2 regions of the Mesorhizobium sp. M0047 genome follow, and region 1 is predicted to be linked to the other one. Evidence: predicted binding sites of a transcription regulator. Region 1 holds the regulator's gene; the other holds the start of a gene.
The links. The regulator HrcA, encoded in region 1, represses chaperone genes, less so after heat shock. The targets are predictions, from matches to a motif close to GTTAGCACTCNCNNNNNGNGAGTGCTAAC.

Region 1 (4,528 bases):
TGAGGCCCAGGACGCCGGTGTAGAAGGTTTCCGCGGCGACGAGGTCGGTGACGTAGAGAGCAGATTCCAGGATGGCGGAGGGCGTCACGAGGCGCCCCCCTCTGGCCTGCCGGCCATCTCCCCCTCAAGTGGGGAGATTGGCAGCTTTGGCGCCTCCGCACATCTCACGCCGCCGGAAGGTGGCGCAAACCAGCGGGATAGCCGATCTCCCCCCTTGAGGGGGAGATGGCCGGCAGGCCAGAGGGGGGCGCTCAAGCTCGGCATTTGAGAACTAAGCCACCGCCATCTGCTGCAAACTGACCAGGCGCTGAATGCCCTTCTTGGCCAAGCCCATTAATTCCGCGAACTGCCCTTCCGAAAAAGGCTCGCCTTCGGCGGTTCCCTGGATCTCGACGATGCCGCCCTTGCCGGTCATGACGAAATTGGCATCGGTGCCGGCCGCCGAGTCCTCGATATAGTCGAGGTCGATAACCGGCTGGCCGTCATGGATGCCGCAGGAGATCGCGGCGACGTGGTCCTTCAGCACCTTGGCGACGCTGGCCATCTGGCGGGCTTCCATCCAGCGCAAGCAGTCGTAGAGCGCCACCCAACCGCCGGTGATCGAGGCGGTGCGGGTGCCGCCATCGGCCTGGATGACGTCGCAGTCGACGGTGATCTGTTGCTCGCCCAGCGCTTGCAAATCGACCACGGCGCGCAAGGAACGGCCGATCAGCCGCTGGATCTCCAGGGTGCGGCCGCCCTGCTTGCCGGCGGAAGCCTCGCGGCGCATGCGCTCGCCGGTCGAGCGCGGCAGCATGCCGTATTCCGCCGTCACCCAGCCCTTGCCGGAATTGCGCATCCAGCCCGGCACTTTTTCCTCCAGGCTGGCCGTGCACAGGACATGCGTGTCGCCGAACTTCACCAGGCATGAGCCTTCGGCGTGCTTGGAGACGCCGCGCTCGAAGGAGATGGCGCGCATTTCGTCGAATTGGCGTTTGGAGGGGCGCATTCAGGCTGCTTTCTTGTCATTTTTCGGGAATCTTGGCCGGCTTGTAGCCGCATGGGACGCATGGCGCAAAGGAAAATGGCCTGACGATCCGACACAGACACCGGGGCGATCTGACACAGACACCGGGTTGCGCGGGCCGTAGCGAAGTCTATATCTTTGGGCCGGAGGTTTTTGGCCGCAATGACCAAGGCAGTCGATCCAAGTTCGCAGGCGCCCGCGCTTCAATCATTGGACATGCGCTCGCGCGATATCTTCCGGCGCATCGTCGATTCCTACCTCAAGGACGGCGAACCCGTGGGATCACGCAGCCTGTCGCGCATCCTGCCGTCTTCGCTGTCGCCGGCCACCATCCGCAACGTGATGAGCGATCTCGAGCATCTCGGCCTCATCTACGCGCCGCACATCTCGGCCGGCCGGTTGCCGACGCAGGCCGGCCTGCGCTTCTTCGTCGACGCCTTCATGGAGCTTGGCGATCTGTCCGACGAGGAGCGCCGCGCCATCGAGGCGCAGGTGCGGGCATCCGGCTCGGGCGCGACGCTGGAACACATGCTGACCGAGGCCAGCCAGATGCTGTCGGGCATGTCGCGCGGTGCCGGCCTGGTGCTTGCCGCCAAGAACGAAGTGGCGCTGAAGCACATCGAATTCATCCAGCTTGAGCCGACCAAGGCGCTGGCGGTGCTGGTGTCGCAGAATGGCGACGTCGAAAACCGTGTCGTCGAGCTGCCCGCCGGCATCACCGTCTCGCAACTGCACGAGGCCTCGAACTTCCTCAACGCTCATATCCGCGGCCGCACGCTGGCGGAGGCGCGGGTCGAGATCGCCCGCATCAAGGAAGAGACCAGGGCCGCCCTCGACACGCTGTCGCAGGACCTCGTCGAGAAGGGGCTCGCGGTGTGGGCCGGCGCGGACAGCGGCCTGCCGGCACGGCTCATCGTGAGCGGCCGCGCCAATCTGCTCGAGAACGTCACCGCCCAGGCCGATATCGAACTGTTGCGGCACCTGTTCGAGGACATGGAGACGCAGGACGGACTGATCCAGCTGCTCGACCTCGCCGAGGAAGGATCGGGCGTGCGCATCTTCATCGGCTCGGAAAACAAGCTGTTCTCGCTGTCGGGCTCGTCGCTGGTGGTCGCGCCCTATCGCGACAAGGACGCCCGCGTCGTCGGTGCGCTTGGGGTCATCGGCCCGACCCGGCTCAACTATGCCCGCATCGTGCCGATGGTCGACTATACGGCGCAGCTGATTTCCCGCATGCTGCGCTAAGCGTATTGATGTTCAGGTGATGCCGGCCTGACCTGAATCTCAACACCTTAGACTCAAAAAACAAAGAACAAGCAGCTGAGGAGAAAAACAATGGCGCTCGAAGAATTCAAGGCCCGGATCAGCCTGCTGCTCGAGGAGATGGTCAACCAGCCGGAAGACCAGCACGAGATCCAGGAGCAGTTGCGCGAAAAACTGCGGGAAATGCGCGCCATGGGCCTGCCGCTGCCGGCCGATCTCGTCGCGCTGGAAAAGCGTCTCGATGACGATTTCTACGCCGCTGGGACCTGAGGCTAAAAAACCTCCGCTTTCACTTCAACTGATCGTGTGCCGCGGAACAACGGACGAAACCGCTCGTTTGCCCCCTTTGCAGCCGTTCACTATGTGACCAGGTTTGGAGGATTGAATGATCCGATTGGCTGGGCTGGCTCTCTCCGCTGCGGTGTTTCTCGCCGCCGCTGCATTCGCACAGCAAGCGGAGCCCGTATTGAAAGGTGCCGCCGCCTTCGGCGACTGGCGTGCCGACAGGCCCGGTGTGCGCCGCCTGATCAAGCCGAACGATCTGCCAAAACCCGACGTCACCAAATCCGCCTCCAACAGCGCCGGCCTTGCCGAAAGGCCGGCAGATGCCAAGCCGAAACTGCCGCCGGGCTTTTCGGCCGAGCTGATCGCGTCGGGCATCGACAATCCGCGCGTCGTCCGCGTCGCGCCGAACGGCGACCTGTTCGTCGCCGACAGCGAAGCCAACCAGATCCGCGTCTACCGCCTGGCCGACGGTAGCGCGAAGCCGGCGCAGCACGGCATCTTTGCCCGCAATCTCAACCAGCCCTATGGCATTGCTTTCTATCCACCGGGCAACGACCCGCAATGGGTCTATGTCGCCAACAGCGACGGCATTGTGCGCTTTGCTTATCACAGCGGCGATCTGAAGGCCGCCGGCGACCCGGAGACCATCGTCGACAACATCCCTTCAAGTCATCACTGGACCCGCGACATCGCTTTCTCTCCGGACGGCAAGACGCTTTATCTATCGGTCGGCTCGGGTTCGAATGCCGCGCAGCATATGGGCAAAGAACCGAAGGGCGGCCTCGGCGCCTGGGCGACGTCGCAGCCGCTCGGCGCTGCGTGGGGTCCCGAGGATGGCCGCGCGGCTGTGCTGGCCTTCGATCCCGACGGCAAGAACGGACGCATCGTCGCCACGGGTCTGCGCAACTGTTCGGGCATGGCCGTGCAGCCGGCGACCGGCGCGCTGTGGTGCGTCGTCAACGAGAGCGATGGGCTCGGCGACAATGTGCCGCCGGAATATGCGACCGCGGTCAAGGACGGAGCCTTCTATGGCTGGCCCTGGTACTATATCGGCAACAACGAGGATCCGCGTCACAACGGCGAGCGCCCCGATCTTGCCGGCAAGGCTGATATTCCCGACGTGCTGATGCAGGCGCATTCGGCGCCGCTCAACATCGCCTTCTACGAAGGGAAGACCTTTCCGGCCGAATACAGGGGCGACGCCTTCGTCGCGCTGCATGGTTCATGGAACCGTGGCAACAGGACCGGCTACAAGGTGGTGAGATTGCTGTTCAGGGACGGCAAGCCGACCGGCGAATACGAGGATTTCATCACCGGCTTCGTCGTCTCCAACGGCGAGGTCTGGGGTCGGCCGGTCGGCGTGGCGGTGGCGAACGACGGCGCGCTGATCGTGACCGAGGACGGCAACGGCACCATCTGGCGCGTCACCCATGACGGCGATCGCTCCTGAGCAATCTTGACACAAACCCCTCACCCGGATTGCCAACGGCGGCGCCAGGCTCTTCTCCCCGGCGGAGACGGTGACCGCGAAGCGGCCGGATGAGGGCGCCTTCTCTGCGTGTTGCAGCGACATCTGGTGCAATGGATTCCGATCCCAGGGAATTCAATCCTGGTCCATTCTATGCGACAAGGCGTTCTGATTTGAGGCCGCAGCCATGACGCTCACCGGATTCCTCGCCTACAGTGCGGCGCTCGGCATCGCCGCCGCCATCCCTGGTCCCGGCGTCACCGCGCTCGTTGCGCGTGCGCTCGGCTCCGGCTTCCGCTCGTCGTTGGCGATGTCCTTTGGGCTGATGGCTGGCGATCTCACCTACCTGACCGCCGTGGTGCTGGGTCTCGCCTTCGTCGCGCAGACCTTCGGCGTATTTTCCTGGCTATCAAATGGCTCGGTGTCGCCTACCTGGCCTTTCTCGGCTGGCGCTTCTGGAACAGCGGCATCACGCCCGAGACAGTCGAAGCGAAAAAGGGCAAGGG
Region 2 (4,528 bases), on a different contig from region 1:
AAGCGGCCTTCATTTCATCGTCGGATTTCATCGTCTTCATGCTCGAATCGGTGAAGAACGGTTCCATCATCTTGGGCGAGTCAAGCGCCCCGGCAAATGCCGTGCCGCTGAAGACAGCCAATGCGAGTGCTCCAAAGCAGGCGGTTCTAATGCTCATCGCACGAGTCCTCCCTCATGGGTTTTCTCGATCGTCGAATGGCGGTCGCGCCCGGTTCTAGCACAGATTGAAATAGTTTAGGACTAACTCATATGGCTGTGGTCGGGCGTTCTCGTGCGTCAATATGGATTAGCGGAAGGTCTGCCGACCCATGGCGCTGACCTGGTGCGCCACACCTTCGGCGCCAAGCTGGCGCTGGCGGATCGCGTGCTGAGTCCGGTCGAGATCGCCGGCCACAGTTCGATACAGGCGGCCTTGCCGGCGTAGCTGGCCCCGACGAGGTCGCGGCGCTGATCGAAGCCGCAGTGCTTGCCGGCGAGGTACGGCAGCGCGCGGATGCCGCCGTCTGAGGACCGATTAGGCGCGGCGATCGAGATCTGCGCCAAACAAAAAGGGCGCCTTTCGGCGCCCTTTCCGTAAGTCTAGCGAGATTGGTTTGGATTAGAAGTCCATGCCGCCCATGCCGCCCATGCCGCCGCCGCCCATGCCGCCAGGCATGCCGCCGCCAGCCGACTCCTTCTTCGGAGCCTCCGCGATCATGGCTTCGGTGGTGACCAGCAGGCCGGCGACCGAGGCCGCGTCCTGGAGAGCGGTACGAACGACCTTGACCGGATCGACGATACCCATGGCGATCATGTCGCCATATTCGCCGGTCTGGGCGTTGTAGCCGAAGGTCGCGCCCTTGTTCTCAAGGATCTTGCCGGCAACGATCGATGCTTCCGCACCGGCGTTGGCCGCGATCTGGCGGGCCGGAGCCTGCAGCGCACGACGAACGATGTTGATGCCGGCGGCCTGGTCGGCATTGACGCCGGTGGCCTTGATGTTGGCCGAAGCGCGCAGCAAGGCAACGCCACCGCCAGCGACGATGCCTTCTTCCACGGCCGCGCGGGTCGCGTTGAGGGCGTCATCGACGCGGTCCTTCTTTTCCTTGACTTCGACTTCCGTCGCACCGCCGACGCGGATCACCGCAACGCCGCCCGCGAGCTTCGCGAGACGTTCCTGCAGCTTCTCCTTGTCGTAATCCGAAGTGGTCTCTTCGATCTGCTGCTTGATCTGGGCAACGCGGCCCTGGATCTCGGCCTTCTTGCCGGCGCCGTCGACGATGGTGGTGTTCTCCTTGGAGATCGACACCTTCTTGGCGCGGCCGAGCATGTTGAGGCCGACGTTCTCGAGCTTGATGCCGAGGTCTTCCGAGATGACCTGGCCACCGGTGAGGATGGCGATGTCTTCCAGCATGGCCTTGCGGCGATCACCGAAGCCCGGCGCCTTCACGGCGGCGATCTTCAGGCCGCCACGCAGCTTGTTGACGACCAGCGTGGCCAGAGCCTCGCCTTCGACGTCTTCCGAGATGATGAGCAGCGGCTTCGAGGTCTGCACGACGGCTTCGAGAACCGGCAGCATCGCCTGGAGGTTGGAGAGCTTCTTCTCGTGCAGGAGGATGTAGACGTCCTCGAGCTCGGCAACCATCTTGTCGGCGTTGGTGACGAAGTAGGGGCTGAGGTAACCGCGGTCGAACTGCATGCCTTCGACGACTTCAAGTTCGGTCTCGGCGGTCTTGGCTTCCTCAACCGTGATGACGCCTTCGTTGCCGACCTTCTGCATCGCTTCCGCGATCATCTTGCCGACCGACTCGTCGCCATTGGCCGAGATCGTGCCGACCTGGGCAACTTCCTCGGAGGTCTTGATCTTCTTGGCAGCCTTGCCGAGCGCAGAGACGACTTCGGTCACGGCCAGGTCGATGCCGCGCTTCAGGTCCATCGGGTTCATGCCGGCGGCAACGGCCTTGTGGCCTTCCTGGACGATCGACTGCGCCAGAACGGTCGCCGTCGTGGTGCCGTCGCCGGCGATGTCGTTGGTCTTCGAAGCAACTTCGCGGACCATCTGCGCACCCATGTTCTCGAACTTGTCTTCAAGCTCGATTTCCTTGGCGACGGTGACGCCGTCCTTGGTGATGCGCGGCGCGCCGAACGACTTGTCGATGACGACGTTGCGGCCCTTGGGGCCGAGCGTGACCTTCACCGCGTCGGCGAGGATGTTGACGCCGCGCAGCATGCGCTCGCGGGCATCACGGGAAAATTTTACGTCTTTGGCAGCCATTTTTAGCTCCTGGCAGGGGCTTTAGATTGAGCCCGGGAATTCAGTTGATGAAAAGGCCTGATATCAGCCGATGATGCCCATGATGTCGGATTCCTTCATGATCAGAAGGTCTTCGCCATTGAGCTTGACTTCCGTGCCCGACCACTTGCCGAACAGGATGCGGTCGCCGGTCTTGACATCCAGCGGAACCAGCTTGCCAGCTTCGTCACGAGCGCCGGAGCCGACGGCGATGATCTCGCCTTCCTGCGGCTTTTCCTTTGCCGTGTCGGGGATGATGATCCCGCCAGCGGTCTTGGATTCGGATTCGACCCGACGAACGACCACGCGGTCATGAAGCGGGCGGAACTTCGACTTTGCCATTTTTTCTTCCTCGATGAGAACGGTGAGAAACAGTTCCTCCGTCCGGCGGCGCCGGACATATGAGTTAGCACTCACCAATGGCGAGTGCTAACGTGGCGCTGAAATAGGCTGGCGGCCTGCCAGAGTCAAGGCGCGTAGCGCTGACCTGGAGCGTGAAATTTTTCTACGGATTGAAGCTTACAGAAACAGCCGCAGCTGGGTGTGGATGATGGAACGATAATCCTCGATTGTCCGCCGGCTTTCCGCGTCGCCCTCGGCAAGCGCCAGGCGCACCACACCACCGGCGAGCTGGAAGATCAGCAGAACCATGCGTTCGAACTGCTCGCGCTTCTCCGGCTCGATCAAGGCGGCGACATGGTCGCAGAACATCCTGGCCTGATGTCGGGTTTCGGCGATGTCTAGGTTCTTGAGCGCCTTGTCGGCCTGGATGGCGTTCTGCAGATCCTGGATGGCAGGATCGCCGGCGACGCGGCTGAGATAGTCGTCAAGCAGCCGGTCGGCGGCCACGATCACGTCCTTCGCCTCGCGGACATCGGCGATGATCGCTGTCAGCCGTGCACGGCTGACCTCTGAAAACCGTTCGTAGAGCATCGCCAGGATCGCCGATTTGTTGGGAAAGTAGTGGTAGACGGTGGCAATCGGCCCGCCCGCCAGCAGGCCGACTTCCTTCATGGTGACGGCATCGATGCCCTTTTCGCCGATCAGTCGCATGGTCGTCGACAGGATCGCGTCGATGCGCTCGCGACTGCGCTCCTGCTTGGGTCTGCGCCTGGGCGCGGTGGCTGTTTTCGTCACTTCCGTCATACACCGATCTTTCGCGCGGTTCTCAAATTCCAGTTGACAAAAAATATGATCAAGTATCAGTTTCCAGAATGCTGACAGGTTGTCAGTTTTTTTGCCGCACGGCAAGGACGTTGGGAGGCGCCTTTGGCTTCGACAAATACCGGCCGCGCAGGCGATGACGACTGGCTGGTCGGAAATCCGACCGGCGCACAGCTTGCGTCGGCATTGTGGGTTGGCTCGGTCGGCTTGCTCATCCTCGGGCTGCAGCCCGTGCTGCTCGGCGCGCTCTACAGCGAGGGCCATGTCACCGGCGATGAACTGGCGCTGGTTGCGACCGCCGAGATGATCGCCATCGCCATCGGTTCGGCTGTCCTGGCGATGCTGCTTTCGGCGCACAACATGCGCTGGAAAAGTGCCGTCCTTTTGCTGCTGCTGGCGCTGGCCAATGTGTGGACGGCCTATGCCGCAACCGCCAACACGCTGATCGCTGCCCGCGCGCTGGCCGGCCTTGCCGAGGGCGGTCTGGTGGCGGTCGCCACCGAGTTGATCGCCCGCTCGCGGCGCGCCGAGCGCATCGGCGGCTATTTCGTCACCATGCAGACGCTGGCGCAATGCGCGACTGCCCTGTTGCTGGCGCTCTATGTCATCCCGGCCGCCGGATCGGCCGGAGGCTTCATCGTTCTTGCCGTCGTCTGCGTCGCGTCGCTGGCGGTCGCCTTCACCGTCCCTGGCGACTATGCCGATCTGCCCAAGGACGAGAATCTGGCCAATGTGCTGACGGTTCCTTCGCTCACCGCGCTGCTGTCGGTGTTCTGCTACTTCATGTTCTTCGGCGCGGTCTGGGCCTTCCTGGAGCCGCTTGGCGCGCAATACGGCATCGATGGCCGCACCGTCGGCCTGATCGTCTCTGCCAGCCTCGCGGCGCAGGTCCTGGGTGCGATGACGGCAACCGTCTTCGAGGCGCGCATCGATTATCGCCTTGCAGTCGCGACGATCGGTGTCGTGGCGCTTGTCAGCTCCCTGGTCCTTGCCAGCGGACCTGACCTCACCACATTCTGGGTCGCCGCTCTGGTCATGGGCTTCATTCTTTTGTTCATCGTGCCCTACCAGATCCGGCTGGCGATCACCGCC

Region 2: groES (co-chaperone GroES) is a predicted target of HrcA. The motif match lies at 2,678-2,706, and genes of this name have one in related genera.

What each region holds. Positions count from the first base shown of each region.
Region 1 is NZ_JAMYUW010000062.1:5,695-10,222, reverse strand. It holds gene NKJ89_RS33400 (VOC family protein) at 1-88, opposite strand, end outside; gene rph (ribonuclease PH) at 272-988, opposite strand; gene hrcA (heat-inducible transcriptional repressor HrcA) at 1,169-2,251, shown strand; gene NKJ89_RS33385 (hypothetical protein) at 2,342-2,539, shown strand; gene NKJ89_RS33380 (PQQ-dependent sugar dehydrogenase) at 2,655-4,004, shown strand; partial or broken gene NKJ89_RS33375 (LysE family translocator) at 4,210-4,528, shown strand, end outside.
Region 2 is NZ_JAMYUW010000001.1:102,928-107,455, reverse strand. It holds gene NKJ89_RS00495 (hypothetical protein) at 1-157, opposite strand, end outside; gene groL (chaperonin GroEL) at 599-2,254, opposite strand; gene groES (co-chaperone GroES) at 2,318-2,614, opposite strand; gene NKJ89_RS00480 (TetR/AcrR family transcriptional regulator) at 2,792-3,418, opposite strand; partial or broken gene NKJ89_RS00475 (MFS transporter) at 3,668-4,126, shown strand; gene NKJ89_RS00470 (MFS transporter) at 4,169-4,528, shown strand, end outside.